DNA from 3 places in the Streptomyces sp. NPDC017225 genome. Region 3 is predicted to be linked to each of the others. Evidence: riboswitches for the same ligand, from Rfam matches in the RefSeq annotation. Region 3 holds a riboswitch; each other region holds the start of a gene.
The links. Region 3 has a riboswitch for thiamine pyrophosphate ahead of ACH4NX_RS27425 (thiamine ABC transporter substrate binding subunit). Riboswitches for the same ligand answer to the same signal wherever they lie in the genome.
Positions count from the first base shown of each region.

Region 1: it holds a riboswitch for thiamine pyrophosphate, as region 3 does, so the genes downstream of both, thiO (glycine oxidase ThiO) here and ACH4NX_RS27425 (thiamine ABC transporter substrate binding subunit) in region 3, are expected to answer to the same signal.
Region 2: it holds a riboswitch for thiamine pyrophosphate, as region 3 does, so the genes downstream of both, thiC (phosphomethylpyrimidine synthase ThiC) here and ACH4NX_RS27425 (thiamine ABC transporter substrate binding subunit) in region 3, are expected to answer to the same signal.

Region 1 is NZ_JBIRNE010000003.1:208,875-215,022, reverse strand. Features, by position in the region: gene ACH4NX_RS08190 (thiazole synthase) at 1-568, opposite strand, end outside; gene thiS (sulfur carrier protein ThiS) at 571-771, opposite strand; gene thiO (glycine oxidase ThiO) at 768-1,979, opposite strand; TPP riboswitch at 1,977-2,088, opposite strand; gene ACH4NX_RS08175 (NAD(P)/FAD-dependent oxidoreductase) at 2,242-3,519, shown strand; gene ACH4NX_RS08170 (Rv2175c family DNA-binding protein) at 3,596-3,961, shown strand; gene thiE (thiamine phosphate synthase) at 4,273-4,935, shown strand; gene metF (methylenetetrahydrofolate reductase [NAD(P)H]) at 5,084-6,007, shown strand; gene ACH4NX_RS08155 (hypothetical protein) at 6,064-6,148, shown strand, end outside.
Region 2 is NZ_JBIRNE010000015.1:118,290-124,437, forward strand. Features, by position in the region: gene thiC (phosphomethylpyrimidine synthase ThiC) at 540-2,333, opposite strand; TPP riboswitch at 2,326-2,515, opposite strand; gene ACH4NX_RS28400 (YibE/F family protein) at 2,587-4,155, shown strand; gene ACH4NX_RS28405 (SsgA family sporulation/cell division regulator) at 4,215-4,652, opposite strand; gene ACH4NX_RS28410 (IclR family transcriptional regulator) at 4,752-5,477, opposite strand; gene ACH4NX_RS28415 (DUF5326 family protein) at 5,797-6,009, opposite strand.
Region 3 is NZ_JBIRNE010000014.1:129,971-136,118, reverse strand. Features, by position in the region: gene pyrH (UMP kinase) at 1-324, shown strand, start outside; gene frr (ribosome recycling factor) at 506-1,063, shown strand; gene ACH4NX_RS27435 (phosphatidate cytidylyltransferase) at 1,063-2,229, shown strand; gene rlmN (23S rRNA (adenine(2503)-C(2))-methyltransferase RlmN) at 2,399-3,511, shown strand; TPP riboswitch at 3,574-3,680, shown strand; gene ACH4NX_RS27425 (thiamine ABC transporter substrate binding subunit) at 3,760-4,848, shown strand; gene ACH4NX_RS27420 (iron ABC transporter permease) at 4,893-6,148, shown strand, end outside.

The DNA.
Region 1 (6,148 bases), on a different contig from region 3:
CCGTGCCGGCCCCCGCGTCCAGAATCACCGGCACGCGCGCGTGCTCCACGATCAGCTCGAAGTTGTGCGGATTGCGGATACCGAGCCCCGACCCGATCGGCGAGCCGAGCGGCATGATCGCGGCGCATCCGACGTCCTCCAGCTTGCGCGCGAGGACCGGGTCGTCGTTCGTGTACGGCAGCACCGTGAACCCGTCGTCGACCAGTGTCTCCGCCGCGTCCAGCAGCTCGATCGGGTCCGGCAGCAGGGTGCGCTCGTCGGCGATGACCTCCAGCTTGACCAGGTCGGTGCCGAGGGCCTCGCGCGCGAGACGGGCGGTGAGGACGGCCTCCCCGGCGGTGAAGCAGCCGGCCGTGTTCGGCAGCACCCGGATGCCCAGCTTCTCCAGCACCGACAGCACGGACCCGTGCACCGAGGCGTCCACCCGCCGCATCGCGACGGTCGTCAGCTCCGTCCCGGAGGCCACCAGCGCCCGCTCCAGCACGTCGAGGCTGGGCGCCCCGCCGGTACCCATGATCAGGCGGGACCCGTACGCCGTACCGCCGAGGACAAAGGGATCGTCGGCCATGGTCAGCCTCCTTGGACGGCGGTGAGGACTTCGACGCGGTCGCCGTCGGCCAGCGCGGTGGCGGACCACCGCGCGCGCGGGACGACGGTTTCGTTCAGGGCGGCGGCCACGCCGGACGGTGCCGCGGTGAGCGTGTCCACCAGGGCGTCCAGGGCGGTGCCGGGAGCCACCTCGCGCGGCTCGCCGTTGACGGAGATGTTCATGCGGGCTGCTCCGAGAGTTCCTTGAGTGCGGGGGCGGCGCCGAAGCGCCGGGGGCTGAAGGGCAGCGCCTCGGCGGGAAGCTCCCCGGTGGTCAGGGCGTCCGCCATGACGTCGCCGGTGACCGGGGTGAGCAGGACGCCGTTGCGGAAGTGCCCGGTGGCCAGCAGCAGGCCGGCCAGCCCGGTCGGGCCGAGCAGCGGGGCGTTGTCCGGGGACCCCGGGCGCAGACCCGCCCGGGTCTCCTGCAGGGGCAGCTCGGTGATGCCGGGGACCAGCTCGTGGGCGTCGCGCAGCAGCTCGTAGACGCCGCCCGCGGTCACCGTCGTGTCCCAGCCCATCTCCTCGCTGGTGGCGCCGACGACCAGCTCGCCGCTCTCCCGGGGCACCAGGTAGAGGGGGTTGCCGCGCACCACGGCACGCACCGTCCGGTTCAGCAGCGGGCCGTGCGTCCGCGGCATCGCCAGCCGCAGCACCTGCCCCTTCACGGGCCGCACCGGCGGCAGCACGTCGTCCGGGACGCCCGTGAGCCGCCCGCTCAGGCTGCCCCCGGCCAGCACCACCTGCCCGGCCTCCAGCGCGGTGCCGTCGGCCGTGACGACACCCGTGGCCCGCTCGCCGCCGCGCCCGACGGTGAGCCGGTCGGCCCACACCCGGTGGAAGACGACGCCCACGCGTTCGCAGGCGGCCACGAGCGCGACGGCCAGGCGCCGGGGGTCGATCTGGTGATCGCCGTCCACCCGGAGCCCCCCGCGCACGCCCGGCGCGAGCATCGGCTCCAGACGTCGGCACTCGCGCCCCGTCAGCCACTCGGACTCCAGGCCCGAGCGCTGCTGGAGCGCGTGCAGTTCCCGCAGGTGGGCGCGGTCGTCGGCGTCCAGCGCGACGGCGAGGGTGCCGCACCGGCGATAGCCGAGGTCGTGGCCGGTGAGGTCGGCCAGCTCGGCCGCGAACTCCGGGTAGCGGCGGGCCGAGGCGAGGTTCAGCGCGAGCAGCGTCTGCTCGCCGTAGTGCAGTTCCGTGACGGCGGCCAGCATCCCGGCGGCCACCTGGGCGGCCCCACCGCCCGGCTCGGGGTCCACGAGCGCCGTGACGAGCCCGCGCTGCGCGGCCCGCCAGGCCGTGACCAGTCCGATGATCCCGCCCCCGACGACGAGGACGTCGGGTGTGGGTGACGGCGTGCGTGACGTCGTGTGTGACGGTGACGGCATGGGCGTCCAGCCCCTCCCTTCGCCGGCATGACCCGGATCAGGTTCGTACGGTCGGAGGCCGCCAGCCTCCCTCTCAGCCCGGTGCGTCCGGGCTCCCGCGAGTGTCTTACGCCGGCCAGCCTAGCCCGCGGCGCGTCGCACTCGTAAGGGGAGCCGCCCCGCGCCCGCGTACGACGCGTACGACCCGTACGGCCAAGCGGTGTGGAGCAGGTCACCGCGCACGGCCCCTGACTGACGACCGGCCGGTGTCTAAGGTGATCACGTGAGCGAGCAGACGCAGGAGCGGACCCGGCAACGGGAAGCGGACGCGGAACGCCGCGTGGTCGTCGTCGGCGCGGGCATGGCGGGCGTGCAGACCGCCGTCGCCCTGCGGGAGCAGGGCTTCACCGGCACCGTGACCCTGATCGGCGCGGAGCCGCACCAGCCGTACGACCGCCCTCCGCTGTCCAAGGCCGTCCTGCTCGGCACGGCCGAGGGCTCCGCCTTCGACGTCGACTTCGAGGCGCTCGGCATCACGCTGCGGCTCGGCTGCGAGGCCCTGGGCGTCCACCTGGCGGAGCACGTCCTCGACACCTCCGCGGGGCCCGTGCCGTACGACGCCCTCGTCCTCGCCACCGGCGCCGAACCGGTCCGCCTCCCCGGCACCGAGGGCGTGCCCGGCGTGCACCTGCTGCGCACCCTGGACGACGCCGAACGGCTGCGCCCCGTGCTGGCCCGGCAGCACGACGTCGTGGTCGTCGGCGCGGGCTGGATCGGCGCCGAGTTCGCCACCGCCGCGCGCGAGGCGGGCTGCGCCGTGACCGTCGTGGAGGCCGCCGACCGGCCCCTCGCCGGCGCGCTGCCCGACGAGGTCGCCGCGCCGATGACCGCCTGGTACGCCGACGCGGGCGCCGTCCTGCGCACGCACGCCCGCGTGGAGCGCGTGGAGTCCGGCGGCGGCCCCGGGGAGCCCGGTCACGTCGTCGTCCTGGACGACGGCTCACGGCTGCCCGCCGGCGCGGTCGTCGTCGGCATCGGCGCCCGGCCCGCCACCGCCTGGCTCGCCGGCTCCGGGATCGCTCTCGGCTCGCAGGGGGAGGTCCTGGCCGACGACCGCCTGCGCACCTCTGCGCCGGACGTCCACGCGGTCGGCGACTGCGCCTCCTTCCCCTCCGGCCGCTACGGCGAACGGCTGCTGGTGCACCACTGGGACAACGCCCTCCAGGGGCCGCGCACGGTCGCCGCCGACATCATCGGCGCCGTCGGCGGCGAGGCCGTGGCGGCCTACGACCCGGTGCCGTACTTCTGGTCCGAGCAGTTCGGCCGCTTCGTCCAGTACGCCGGTCATCACACGGCCGCCGACACCACCCTGTGGCGCGGGGACCCCTCGGGACCCGCCTGGACGGTCTGCTGGCTGCGCGAGGGCCGCCTGGTCGCCCTGCTGGCGGTGGGCCGCCCCCGGGACCTGGCCCAGGGAAGACGCCTGATCCAGGCGGGTGCGACGATGGACCCGCGGCGGCTGGCCGACCCGGCGAGGCCGCTGAAGGCGGCGACCGCGTAGTCCTTCCGGCGGGTGCCCGGCCCAGGTCGGACGGGTCCGGCTTCCGACTGTCGGTGCCAGATGGCAGGCTTGGGCCGTGACCGAGATTGACGCAAAGACCGATGCTCTCGTGCCTGCCTGGCTCACCGTCCCCGACATCGCCGAGATGCTCGGTGTCGAGGTGACCCGCGTACGCCAGCTGATCAAGGAAGGCCAGCTCATCGCCGTACGCCGCGGTGAGAACCGCGCGCTGCACGTCCCCGCGGCCTTCATCGATGAGGACAAGGTCGTCAAAGGCCTGGTCGGGACCCTGACGCTGCTGCGGGACGACGGCTGGACGACCGAGGAGATGCTGGAGTGGCTCTTCACGCCCGACGAGACCCTGCCCGGCACCCCCGCGCAGGCGCTGAGCGAGAATCGCGGCACGGAGGTGAAGCGCCGCGCCCAGGCGCTCGCCGTCTGACCTGACACACCACCGTGCGTGCGGGCCGCGGCACAGGGCCCCCGCCCCGGAGGCCCTGCCGGTCCGCCGCCCGCACGCCACCCACCGCACGCCACGACCGCGCTCCACCGCCGCCGGGCGGGGGGACAGCCGGGCCGCGGTGCGGCCGGCCACGGCTCCCAGCGCACGACCGGGACCATGGCAGGCCGCCGCCCGCGGCGCGCTCCGTATCCTCGGGGCCGTGGCGGCGCCCGAGGCGCCACCGCAGCACGCGAGCCAAGGCCGTGCGGCCCCGCGCGGGCCCACGCCACCGAACCCAGGGGGACACCAGCATGCCCGGCACCGACGCCACCGCCACCGCCCGAGCCCGGCTCGCCGACGCCCGGCTCTACCTGTGCACGGACGCCCGCCGCGACCAGGGCGACCTGCCCGAGTTCCTGGACGCGGTGCTGGCCGGCGGCGTCGACATCGTGCAGCTGCGCGACAAGGGCATGGAGGCGGGGGAGGAGCTGGAGCACCTCGAGGTCTTCGCCGACGCCTGCGCCCGCCACGGCAGTCTCCTCGCGGTGAACGACCGGGCGGACGTCGCCCACGCCGCCCGCGCCGACGTGCTGCACCTCGGGCAGGGCGATCTGCCGGTGCCCGCCGCCCGGGCGATCCTCGGCGACGACGTCCTCGTGGGCCGCTCCACGCACGCCGAGTCCGAGGCCGCCTCCGCCGCCGTCCAGGACGGCGTGGACTACTTCTGCACCGGCCCGTGCTGGCCCACTCCCACCAAGCCCGGCCGCCACGCACCCGGCCTCGGTCTGGTCCGTCACACGGCGTCCCTGGGCACCGACCGCCCCTGGTTCGCCATCGGCGGCATCGACCTCGGCAACCTCGACGAGGTGCTGGAGGCCGGTGCCCGGCGCGTCGTCGTCGTCCGAGCGATCACCGCGGCCGACGACCCGGGCGCGGCGGCCGCCGAGTTCGCGAAGCGACTGCGGCAGGCGTAGGTCTCCGGCCGGTCCCCGGCGGGTGCCGGAGGCATGGGCCCCGGGGTCGTGCCCCGTGAGTGTCCAAGGAGTGGACAACAACTCGACAATGCGGACAAATGTCCCGCATCCGGTTGGGTGACCGCCGCCCCCTGGCTAACCTGCCCGTATGGCCCTCGGAACCGCATCCACCAGGACTGATCGCGCACGCACCGTGCGCGACATGCTCGCGTCCGGCAAGACGACGTACTCGTTCGAGTTCTCCGCGCCGAAGACGGCCAAGGGCGAGAAGAACCTGTGGAGCGCGTTGCGGCGGGTCGAGGCGGTCGCGCCCGACTTCGTCTCCGTGACCTACGGCGCCGGCGGTTCCACGCGCGCGGGGACGGTCAAGGAGACCGAGCAGATCGTCGCCGACACGACGCTGACCCCCGTGGCACACCTCACCGCCGTCGACCACTCCGTGGCCGAGCTGCGCAACATCATCGGCCAGTACGCGGACGCCGGCATCCGCAACATGCTGGCGGTGCGCGGCGACCCGCCCGGCGACCCCACGGCCGACTGGGTCCCGCACCCGCAGGGGCTGACCTACGCCGCCGAACTGGTCCGGCTCATCAAGGAGTCGGGCGACTTCTGCGTCGGCGTCGCGGCCTTCCCGGAGATGCACCCGCGCTCCGCCGACTGGGACACGGACGTGACGCACTTCGTCGACAAGTGCCGGGCCGGCGCCGACTACGCGATCACGCAGATGTTCTTCCAGCCCGAGTCCTACCTGCGCCTGCGCGACCGGGTCGCCGCGGCCGGCTGCGAGACCCCGGTGATTCCCGAGGTCATGCCGGTGACCAGTGTGAAGATGCTGGAGAGGTTGCCAAAGCTCAGCAACGCCTCGTTCCCGGCCGAGCTGAAAGAGCGGATCCTCGGAGCAAAGGACGATCCGACCGCTGTACGCTCCATTGGCATCGAGTTCGCCACGGAGTTCTGCGCGCGGCTACTGGCCGAGGGTGTGCCCGGACTGCACTTCATCACGCTCAACAACTCCACGGCGACCCTGGAAATCTACGAGAACCTGGGCCTGCACCACCCACCGCGGGCCTAGACCGGTCGCACGTATTTACGACACACTGCGTAACGGCCACTGGGAGAGGGGCGTACATGGGCTGGACGGTCCTCTACATCGCGTTCGGCGGCGTCGCACTGTGGCTGCTCGGTGAGGTGCTGCTGCAGTACAAGGCGCGGC
Region 2 (6,148 bases), on a different contig from region 3:
GCTGCCTCAGCGTTACCTGTCCGCATCTGCTTCACGTCCCTCATCAGGCGCGTCCGGCTCGGGCGCCTCACCGGTGCGTCGGCTCCCCGGGGACTGCTCGTCATCGGCTGTGGCGTGGGTCGGACGCAGCAGCTCCTCACCCGTCGCGGACAGCTCGACCAGCAGCGGACGCTGAGACCGGCCCGCTTCCGTCAGGCCGTACCGCGTCCGCACGGGGAAGTCGCGCCGCCGTTCGACCTCCCCCGGGCCCCGCTCTTGAAGGACTCGCAGCTCCGTGAGCCCCCGGGGCTCCTCTTTCAGTTCACGCAGCGGCGAGGTGGTACAGCGACCAGAGGACGGCCGCGAGAGCGACTTCGACCGGACAACCGCCCTCGGGCCGGACGTGGCTCGCCGGTGCCGTACGGATACGGGCGCTACGTGATCGACAACCCGTTCGGGATGGCCAGGCCTCCCGGACAGGCATCGGCCCCCGGCTCACACTGAGCGCCCTCGCCGCACGCGTACGGGGCGGCTCAGTGTGAGATCGCAGCGGGGGACGCTCAGTCGGCCAGCGGCAAGTACACCCTGTTCCCGCTCGCCGCGAACTCCTTCGACTTCTGGGCCATGCCCTCCTCGATCTCGGCCTTGCTGCCTCCGTGCTCGCGTCGGATGTCCTGGGAGATCTTCATCGAGCAGAATTTCGGCCCGCACATGGAGCAGAAGTGGGCCGTCTTGGCGGGCTCGGCCGGCAGCGTCTCGTCGTGGAACTCCCGCGCCGTGTCCGGGTCGAGAGCCAGGTTGAACTGGTCCTCCCACCGGAACTCGAAGCGGGCGTCCGACAGCGCGTCGTCCCATTCCTGCGCGCCTGGGTGCCCCTTGGCGAGGTCGGCGGCATGGGCGGCGATCTTGTAGGTGATGACGCCGGTCTTGACGTCGTCACGGTTGGGCAGGCCCAGGTGTTCCTTGGGCGTGACGTAGCAGAGCATGGCCGTGCCCCACCAGGCGATCATCGCGGCACCGATGCCGGAGGTGATGTGGTCGTACGCCGGAGCGACGTCCGTCGTCAGGGGGCCGAGCGTATAGAACGGAGCTTCATCGCAGATCTCCTGCTGAAGGTCGATGTTCTCCTTGATCTTGTGCATCGGGACGTGGCCCGGGCCTTCGATCATGGTCTGTACGTTCAAACGCTTGGCGATTCGGTTGAGTTCCCCGAGCGTGCGCAACTCCGCGAACTGCGCCTCGTCGTTGGCGTCCGCGATCGAGCCCGGCCGCAGGCCGTCGCCGAGTGAGTACGTGACGTCGTAGGCGGCGAGGATCTCGCAGAGTTCCTCGAAGTTTTCGTAGAGGAACGACTCCCTGTGGTGCGCCAGGCACCATGCCGCCATGATCGAGCCGCCGCGCGAGACGATGCCGGTCTTGCGGTTCGCGGTGAGCGGCACGTACGCCAGGCGCACTCCGGCGTGGACCGTCATGTAGTCCACGCCTTGCTCGGCCTGCTCGATGACCGTGTCCTTGTAGATCTCCCAGGTCAGCTCCTCGGCCCGGCCGTCGACCTTCTCCAGGGCCTGGTAGAGCGGCACTGTCCCGATGGGGACGGGGGAGTTGCGCAGCACCCACTCGCGCGTGGTGTGGATGTTGCGGCCGGTGGAGAGGTCCATGACCGTGTCGGCGCCCCATCGGGTCGCCCAGGTCATCTTGTCGACCTCCTCCTCGATGGAGGACGTCACCGCCGAGTTGCCGATGTTGGCGTTGACCTTCACCAGGAACCTCTTGCCGATGATCATCGGCTCGATCTCCGGGTGGTTGACGTTGGCGGGGAGTACGGCCCGGCCGGCTGCGATCTCCTCACGGACCACTTCCGGCGAGACGCTCTCCCGCACGGCCACGTACTCCATCTCGGGCGTGATCTCGCCCCTGCGCGCGTACGCGAGCTGTGTGACCGCGCTGCCGTCCCTCCCCCGGCGCGGCTGACGCGGCCGTCCGGGGAAGACGGCGTCCAGGTTGCGCAGACCACCGCGCGGCGAGGTGTGCTTGATTCCGTCGTCCTCGGGACGAACGGGACGGCCCGCGTACTCCTCGGTGTCGCCGCGGGCGATGATCCAGTTCTCCCGCAGCGGAGACAGCCCCCTGCGGACATCGGTGTCGACGAGCGGATCGGTGTACGGGCCCGAAGTGTCGTACAGCGTGACCGACTGCCCGTTGGTGAGGTGCACCTGACGAACCGGCACGCGCAGGTCGGGGCGCGAGCCCCCGAGGTACGCCTTGTGCCAGCCGATGGACTTCCCGACCTCCGTGGGCTCCTCCTGGGCGGAGTTCTGCGTGGAGGCAGGCGTGCGTGCGTCCTTGATGGTCATGAGACCTACTCCCTACGCCGGCATTACCCGGTAACAGGTTCGGCGGTCGACGCAGCGGCTTCCGTCTGTCGACGCTTCGTGGGGAACGTCACTCGGATTCGGTGACGTTCCCCGTGAAACATCGCTGGGACGGAGGTCAGCGCCCTCTCAGCCCGGTGCTCCGAGCTCCCGCGTGTACAAAGGTGACTCCACGCTAGCGTCAATTCGGGCGCGGTGAACAGAGGGCCCCCCACGTTCTTGCGATGATCGGCCGGTGACCACACCGCAGCATCCCCCGTTTCCGCCGCACGAGCCCCGCCCCGGACCGAGCGCCGAGGACCACAGTCGCCATGAAGCCGGGCACGCCCCCGTCGGCTCTCACGGCACGGGTGGTGGCAGACCTGACGTGAGCGACAGGCACGGTGCCGGAGACGGCGGTGGGCACGGTGCGGGTGGTGGGCACGGTGCCGGAGACGGCGGTTCCGGGGGACACGGGGGCGGGGGCGGGGGCGGGCACGGGCATGCGCACGCCCACGGGCACGGACCGGCGGCGCCCGTCTCCCGGCACCTGAGGAAGGTCATCGCCGCGGTCCTCATCCCGTTCGCCGCGGCGGTGCTGATCGGGCTCGCGGTGCTGTGGCCGGGCGGTGCCCCGCCGCACGAACGCACCGGGGTGGGATTCGACCGGCAGACGGAGAAGGGCACCGTCACCAAGGTGGTCGAGCTGAGCTGCCAGTCCGTCAACGCCTCGGGCGTCCCCCCCACCGGCGACACCTCCACCGCCGAGGGCTCCTCCGCGGTGCAACAGGCGAACGGCGACTGCAAGCGGGCGACGATCCGCGTCGACAGCGGCGACGACAAGGGCCGCACGTTCACCGAGATCGTGCAGCCGGACCAGTCACGGCAGTTGCGGCAGGGACAGAAGGTCGTGGTCGCCTACGAGCCCTCCGCGCCGGAGGACCTGCAGTACTCGGTGACCGACATCAACCGTCGGCTCCCGATGGCCCTGCTCGCCGGCATCTTCGCACTCGCCGTCGTGGTCGTCGGACGGCTGCGGGGCCTCATGGCCCTGGTCTCGCTGGCCATGAGCTTCCTGCTGCTGAACTTCTTCATCCTGCCCGCGATTCTGCAGGGATCGAACCCGCTGGCCGTGGCGGTGGTCGGGTCCAGCGCCATCATGCTGATCGCGCTGTATCTGTGCCACGGCCTGTCCGCACGCACTTCCGTGGCGGTACTCGGCACCCTGATCTCGTTGTTGCTGATCGGTGTTCTCGGGTCGTTGTTCATCGGCTGGGCCGCGCTGACCGGGAACACGGACGACAACACCGGTCTCATCCACGGCCTGTATCCGACGATCGACATGAGCGGCCTGCTGCTCGCCGGTGTCATCATCGGCTCGCTCGGTGTCCTCGACGACGTGACGGTCACCCAGACCTCGGCGGTCTGGGAACTGCACGAGGCCAACCCGATGATGGGCCGACGCGCGCTGTACCGCGCGGGCATCCGTATCGGACGAGACCACATCGCCTCGGTCGTCAACACGCTCGTCCTCGCCTACGCGGGTGCCGCGCTGCCGCTGCTGCTGCTGTTCTCGATCGCGCAGAGCGGTGTGGGGACGGTCGCCAACAGCGAGTTGGTCGCGGAGGAGATCGTTCGCACGCTGGTCGGCTCGATCGGCCTGGTGGCGTCCGTTCCGGTCACCACGGCCCTCGCGGCCCTCGTCGTGTCGGCCGATCGGCCGGGCAGTCGACCGGCCGACCGGCCGGCGGCACAGGCCTCCGGGGCGACGCCGGGTACGGGTGCGGCTCCCGTGCGCGGACGGGGCCGCCGTCGTAAGCGCTGACTCCTCGACGGCTGCCCTGGCGAAGCGTTACGCCAACGCTGTGGAGCTGCCGTAACGGTTCAGCCCGCGCTCTGCTCCTCCGCCAGGATGCGGTCCAGGGCCTCGTCGAGGTGGGCGTCGAAGTCGGCGAGCGCGCCCTCCTGCCCCAGTGGCACCAGCTTGTCGGTCCGGTCGAGGAACGCCACCAGAGGGGCCGCGGACGAACGGAACAACGCCTGGTCGATGCCGACCTGGAGCCGGATCAGCACCTCGGCCAGCGGCTCGGGATCGACCGGGGCGATACGCACGTCACCGTCGCCACACGGCCGTCCCACCCCGTCGACCAGCAACTCCCGGCCGAACGCCCAGGTCACCGGCGCGTCCCCGGGCAGATGGAAGGTCAGTCGCACGGCATAGGGATCACAGGTCTCGTAGCGCAGCTCCACGGGAATACGGAAAGAGAGCTCCTCGGACACGAGAAAGCTCATCATGACCTCTGCCTGTACGGACTCGCCCATCGCCTACCCCGTCATTCGCCGTCGACTGTCCGGGAATCAAACCTCTAACACTGATGGCATCTTGCTTAACGTACACACCAGATCACAAGGAGTGAGTTTTCAGATACTGATAGAGATCGCGAGTGACCCCAGAAGCCGTCCCACCTCGTACTGCAACCGGTCCGCCGCGGGCAGCAGCCGACCGGCCTGTTGGAGGGGCAGGGAAATGGCCATCGTCGCCGCCGTGGTGCCGACGGTGATCGGAATCGCCGCGCAGACCGTCCCCAGGGCGTACTCCTGGCGTTCGGTCACCGGCGTCATCCGCCGCATGCGTTCCAGTCGCTTCAGCAGACTGTGGCCGTCACGCACCGTGTACGGCGTGACCGGCTGCACCGGGTATCGGTCCAGGTGGTCGCGGCGGGCATCCTCGTCCAACTGGGACAGCAGGCACTGTCCGATGGCGTGCGCGTGCCCGGTCTCGCGGAAGTCCGCCCATTCCTCGACCGCCGGATTGCCCGGTGTGTCGGAGACGCACCTGATCTCGATCTCGCCGTCACGGTACATCGCGTAGTAGACGGGAACGCCGATCGTGTCGCGCATGTGTGCCAGCGCGTCGACCACCGTGCTGCGACGTTTCTGCTCGGCTCCGCTGCTGCTCAGCCGCTCGGCGGCCTCGCCGAGGAAGAACAGACCCTTCTCACGGCGCAGATATCCCTCGTGCACCAGGGTGCGCAGCAGGTGGTACGCCGTGGGCAGCGCCAGTCGCGCCTCACGGGCCAGTTGCTTGGCCGGGGCTCCGTACTCGTGCTCGGCGACGCACTCCAGAAGGCGCATCGCCCGCTGCACGGAGCCGATGAGGGTCACGGCCGGAGGGTCCGCGGAGGGAGTCCCGGCGGGTGTCCCAGGCGTCGAGTGGGGCTGCACGGGCAGTGCGTGCAGTGGAACGAATGCGGTGTCAGCCGTGGCCAAGGGGCACTCCCGGAACGCGAGGGGGCAGCCCGTGCGGGGAACACGGGTGGGGGTGTACACCACTCGCGGGGTCGCCCCCGCGTGGAGTCACCGGACTCTAATCGCCGGTCACCGCTCGCCGACGGCCCGTCCGGGAAACTTCCCTCGCGCGAGGGAACCGGCGATTCCTGTTACCGCCACCGGTTCCCCACGGCTCTCACCAGTCGCTGCGCGACGAAGAACTCGACATGAACTTGCGTACGACGTAGATCAGTCCGCCGACGAGTGCCACGAAGACCAGCAGCTTGAACAGCAGTCCGATCACGAAGCCGACCACACTGGCGATCAGCCCGCCGAACACGACCAGGGCGATGACCGGCACCGCGATCCACTTCACCCACCACGGCAGTCCCGTGAAGATCTCTCGCATCGCCCTCGTCCTTACCTCTCCGCCCGTTCGAGTGCCGGTTCCTCGGATGGCCCGGTATCCCGCTGGGAATCTTCTGTTGTCCTGCACTCGATGCTAGAGCCGCGAGGGCCCCGGCAGGGCCCTCGCATCCCTTGTCTCC
Region 3 (6,148 bases):
CCCTACTTCTCCACCGACACCACCGCCGCCCAGCGCGCTCTCGAGATCGACGCCGAGGCCCTGCTCATGGGCAAGAACGGCGTGGACGGGGTCTACGACTCCGACCCGAAGACCAACCCCGACGCCGTGAAGTTCGACGCGCTCGGCTACGGCGAGGTCATCACCCGCGACCTGAAGGTCGCCGACGCCACGGCCGTCACGCTCTGCCGCGACAACAGCCTCCCGATCGTGGTCTTCGAGCTCCTGAAGGAGGGCAATATCGCCCGCGCCGTCAAGGGTGAGAAGATCGGCACGCTTGTGGGTGACCAAAGCAGCCGGGACTGACCGGCGAACCACCCCCCGTCCGCGGACGCCACCTGTCCGGGGGACGGACGGGACGGGGCCGGGCCGGGGGATGGACAATGTCCCGACGGTCGGGAACCGTGCAGGAAGAACGCGACGCAGCCGGCCGCCGCCCCGACAGGGAACCGCAGCCGGGCCTACTCAAGACACGCAGGAGCAAGTGGTGATCGAAGAGACCCTCCTCGAGGCCGAGGAGAAGATGGAGAAGGCCGTCGTGGTCGCCAAGGAGGACTTCGCCGCGATCCGCACCGGCCGTGCGCACCCGGCGATGTTCAACAAGATCGTGGCCGACTACTACGGCGCGCTGACGCCGATCAACCAGCTGGCCTCGTTCTCCGTGCCCGAGCCGCGCATGGCCGTGGTGACCCCCTTCGACAAGAGCGCCCTGCGCAACATCGAACAGGCGATCCGCGACTCCGACCTGGGCGTCAACCCGAGCAACGACGGAAACATCATCCGGGTGGTGTTCCCCGAGCTCACCGAGGAGCGCCGCCGCGACTACATCAAGGTCGCCAAGAGCAAGGCCGAGGACGCCAAGGTCTCCATCCGCTCCGTGCGCCGCAAGGCCAAGGACACCATCGACAAGATGGTCAAGGACGGCGACGTCGGCGAGGACGAGGGCCGCCGCGCGGAGAAGGAACTCGACGACACCACCGCCAAGTACGTCGCCCAGGTGGACGAGCTCCTGAAGCACAAGGAAGCGGAGCTGCTCGAGGTCTGATGAACGACTCTTCCTGGGGAGCGCCGCCGCCACAAGCCGGGTACTGGGGGCCGTCCGACCAGGGACCTGTCCGGGGCGCTGCCCCGGCGGGTCCCACGTACGACGCGCACTACGCGCAGCAGACTCGCCCCATGCCCATCGTGCCCGGCGTACCTGAACACGGCGGAGACCAGGACGACGACCAGGGGACCGCTCGGCTGAGCGGTCCCCTGTTCCGAGACGAGCCGCCGCGCGACGACGCGTACCGCGGTGAGAATCCGTCGGCGCGGCCGTATGCGGCGGTGCCGCAGAATCCGGAGCCCATGCCCGACGCCCCCCAGCCGGCGCAGCCGCAGCCGCAGCCGCAGAAGAAGACCGCGGGGCGTGACCTGGGTGCCGCGATAGGGGTCGGCCTCGGACTGGCCGCCGTGATCGTGGCGTCGCTGTTCGTCGTCAAGGCCGTCTTCGTCGGCGTGATCGTGGTCGCCGTCGTGGTGGGCCTGTGGGAGCTGACCAAGCGGCTCCAGGAGCGCAAGGGCATCAAGGCACCCCTCGTGCCGCTCGCGATCGGCGGCGCGGCGATGGTGGTCGCCGGGTACGTCCGGGGCTCCGAGGGCGCGTGGGTCGCCATGGCGCTCACGGCACTCGCGGTCCTCGTATGGCGGATGACCGAGCCGCCGGAGGGCTACCTCAGGGACGTCACGGCAGGCCTCTTCGCGGCGTTCTACGTGCCCTTCCTGGCCACGTTCGTCGCGATGATGCTCATGGCGGACGACGGCGCATGGCGTGTCCTCGTCTTCCTGATACTGACGGTCGTCAGCGACACCGGCGCCTACGCCGTCGGCTGGCGCTTCGGCAGGACCAAGCTCGCCCCGCGCATCAGCCCCGGCAAGACCCGGGAGGGCCTGCTCGGCGCGGTCGCGTTCGCGATGGTGGCGGGCGCGCTGTGCATGCAGTTCCTGATCGACGGCGGCACCTGGTGGCAGGGCCTGCTGCTCGGCCTCGTCGTCGCCGTCAGCGCCACGCTGGGCGACCTCGGCGAGTCCATGATCAAGCGGGACCTCGGCATCAAGGACATGGGCACGCTGCTCCCGGGCCACGGCGGCATCATGGACCGCCTGGACTCGCTGCTGCCCACGGCGCCGGTGGTGTGGCTGCTGCTGGTGATCTTCGTCGGATCGGGTTGACAGCGTTCAGGTAGTCTGGAAGGGCCCGCACGGTCGCGGGCCCTTTCGTGTTTCCCCGCCCACGCGGGGGTTGTCCGGTGAGGTCTCCTGGCTTCGGCATGGCTCTGCCGTCGTCCCCGCGTGAGCGGGGATTCGCCACAGGCCCGTCGTCATGAGGAGTTGTCCAACCGTGGCCCGTCCCGCCCCAGGTGAGCTCACCTTCGTCGCGCCCCGCGCAGCGAAGCGGCCGCCTCGGCACCTCGCCGACCTCACGCCCGCGGAGCGCAAGGAGGCCGTCGCCGCGATCGGCGAGAAGCCGTTCCGCGCCAAGCAGCTCTCGCAGCACTACTTCGCGCGGTACGCGCACGACCCCCAGCAGTGGACCGACATCCCGGCCGGCGCGCGCCAGGGCCTCCAGGAGGCGCTGCTGCCCGAGCTGATGACGGTCGTGCGGCATCTGTCGACCGACCAGGGCACCACGCGCAAGACGCTGTGGAAGCTGTTCGACGGGACGCTCGTCGAGTCCGTCCTCATGCGTTACCCGGACCGGGTGACCATGTGCATCAGCTCCCAGGCCGGCTGCGGCATGAACTGCCCGTTCTGCGCCACCGGACAGGCCGGCCTGGACCGGAACCTGTCGACGGCCGAGATCGTGCACCAGATCGTGGACGGCATGCGGGCGCTCAGGGACGGCGAGGTCCCGGGGGGACCGGCCCGGCTCAGCAACATCGTGTTCATGGGCATGGGCGAGCCCCTCGCCAACTACAACCGGGTCGTCGGTTCCATCCGCCGCCTCACCGACCCCGAGCCCGACGGGCTGGGCCTCTCCCAGCGCGGCATCACCGTCTCCACCGTCGGTCTCGTCCCGGCCATCCACCGCTTCACCGGCGAGGGATTCAAGTGCCGCCTCGCCATCTCGCTGCACGCGCCCGACGACGAGCTGCGCGACACCCTCGTCCCCGTCAACACGCGCTGGAAGGTGCGTGAGGTGCTGGACGCCGGGTTCGAGTACGCGGCCACGTCCGGACGCCGGCTGTCGATCGAGTACGCGCTGATCCGGGACATCAACGACCAGGCGTGGCGTGGCGACCGGCTCGGGCGGCTGCTCAAGGGCAGGCCCGTGCACGTCAACCTCATCCCGCTCAACCCCACGCCGGGCTCGAAGTGGACCGCGTCGCGGCCCGAGGACGAGAAGGCGTTCGTGGAGGCGATCGCGGCGCATGGTGTGCCGGTGACGATCCGGGACACCCGTGGGCAGGAGATCGACGGGGCGTGTGGTCAGCTCGCCGCGAGCGAGCGGTAACCTGACCGACGTCAGCACCTCGTCGTACGACAGCTGCGTACGTCATACAGAACCACATCTTCATATTCCGACAGGGGAGCGCCACAGCGCTGAGAGTGCGGCACCGGGCCGCAGACCCTCCGAACCTGGCCCAGGTCATTCTGGGTAGGGAGATCGGTCACCACTCGAGCTGTTGCGCCCTGCCCGGGACCCTCGCCAGGGGTCCCGGGCGGGGCCGCGTCTTCTCCTGGTCTCCCAGGAGGAATTCAGTGAGCATCACCAAGAAGGCCACCGTCCTGGCCGTCGGCCTCGGCATGGTCGCCGGCCTGTCCGCGTGCGGATCGTCGTCCGGCGGCGACAGCCGGGGCGCCGGCGACTCCGAGACCGTGACCCTGGTCAGCCACAACTCGTGGGCCGTGTCGAAGGACGTCATCGCCGCCTTCGAGCAGAGCTCCGGCTACAAGGTCCAGGTCCTGGAGGACGGCGACGCCGGGCAGGCCGTCAACAAGGCGGTCCTCACCAAGGACAACCCGCAGGGCGACGTCTTCTTCGGCGTCGACAACACACTGCTCTCCCGCGCCCTCGACAACGGGCTGTTCCAGCCGTACGAGGCGAAGGGCTCCGACCTGGTCCTCCCCGAGTACCGGGCCGACCAGGACGAGCACCGGGTCACCCCCGTCACCACCGGCGACGTCTGCGTCAACTACGACAAGGCGTACTTCAGCGAGCACGGGCTGACCCCGCCGGACTCCTTCGACGACCTGGTCGAGCCCGAGTACGAGGACCTGCTCGTCACCGAGAACGCGGGCAGTTCCTCGCCCGGCCTCGGCTTCCTGCTCGGCACCGCCGCCGAGTACGGCGACGAGGGCTGGCAGGACTACTGGAAGAAGCTGAAGGCGAACGGCGTCAAGGTCGTCGACAGCTGGGAGCAGGCCTACAACGAGGAGTTCTCCGGCTCGTCCGGCGGCAAGAAGGCCAAGGGCGACCGCCCGCTCGTCGTCTCCTACGCCTCGTCCCCGCCCGCCGAGGTCATCTACGCCGATCCGCAGCCGGCCACGGCGCCGACGGGTGTCGCCACCGGCACCTGCTTCCGCCAGGTCGAGTACGCGGGTCTGCTGAGCAACGCCGGGAACCCCGAGGGCGGCAAGGCACTCCTCGACTTCCTGCTCGGCAAGGAGTTCCAGGACGACATGCCGCTGAACATGTTCGTCTACCCGGTGCGGGAGGGCGCGGAGATCCCCGAGGCGTTCCGGAAGTTCGGGCCGCAGGCCGAGGACCCGCGGACCATGGACCCGGCGAAGATCGCCGACAACCGCGACCAGTGGGTCAAGTCGTGGACCTCACTCGTACTCAAGTAGCCGGGCGCCGGCGACGCACGGGGAACGCGGCGCGGCTGGCCCTGATGGCCGTGCCCGTCGCGTTCTTCGCGGTGTTCTTCGCCTACCCCGTCGCCGCGATCGTCGCGCGCGGACTGGAGATCGACGGCACCTGGCGGTTCGGGCGGATCGGGGAGGTGCTCGCGCAGTCCGACGTGCGGCACGTGCTGTGGTTCACCACCTGGCAGGCGCTGGCCTCCACCGCGCTCACCCTGCTGATCGCCCTGCCGGGTGCCTACGTCCTCGCCCGCTTCGACTTCCCCGGCAAGCAGGTGCTGCGGGCGGTGGTGACCGTGCCGTTCGTGCTGCCGACGGTCGTCGTCGGTACGGCCTTCCTGGCGCTGGTGGGGCGTGGCGGACTGCTCGACGAGCTGTGGGGCGTACGGCTGGACACCACCGTGTGGGCGATCCTGCTCGCGCACGTCTTCTTCAACTACGCCGTCGTCGTACGCACCGTCGGCGGCCTCTGGTCGCAACTCGACCCGCGGCAGGAGGAGGCCGCGCGGATGCTCGGCGCCTCGCGGCTGAGAGCCTGGCGGCAGGTGACACTGCCCGCGCTCGCACCGGCCGTGGCCGCCGCCGCGCTGATGGTGTTCCTGTTCACCTTCACCTCCTTCGGCGTGGTCCAGATCCTCGGCGGACCGGCCTTCTCCACCCTGGAGGTGGAGATCTACCGGCAGACCTCCCAGATCTTCGATCTGTCCACGGCCGCCGTGCTGACGCTGATCCAGTTCGCCGCGGTGGCCGCCGTCCTCGCCGTGCACGCCTGGACGGTTCGGCGGCGGGAGACGGCCCTGAGGCTGGTGGACGCGGCCGCGACCGCGCGCCGGCCGCGCGGGACGGGGCAGTGGGCCCTGCTGGCCGGGGTCCTGGTCACCATCGCCGTGCTACTGGTGCTGCCGCTCGCCGTGCTGGTCGAGCGGTCGCTGGGCGCACCCGGCTTCGGCTACTACCGGGCGCTGACCCGCGAGGACGGCGGCACCTTCCTCGTCCCGCCCATCGAGGCGATCGGCAACTCCCTCCAGTACGCTGCCGCCGCCACCGCCATCGCCGTGGTGATCGGCGCGCTGGCCGCCACCGCGCTCACCCGCCGCGACGCGGGCCGCTTCGTACGCGGCTTCGACGCGCTGCTGATGCTGCCGCTCGGGGTGTCCGCGGTGACCGTCGGCTTCGGGTTCCTGATCGCGCTGGACGAACCCCCGCTGGACCTCCGGTCGTCCTGGTTCCTGGTGCCGCTCGCGCAGGCGCTGGTCGGCGTCCCCTTCGTCGTACGGACCATGCT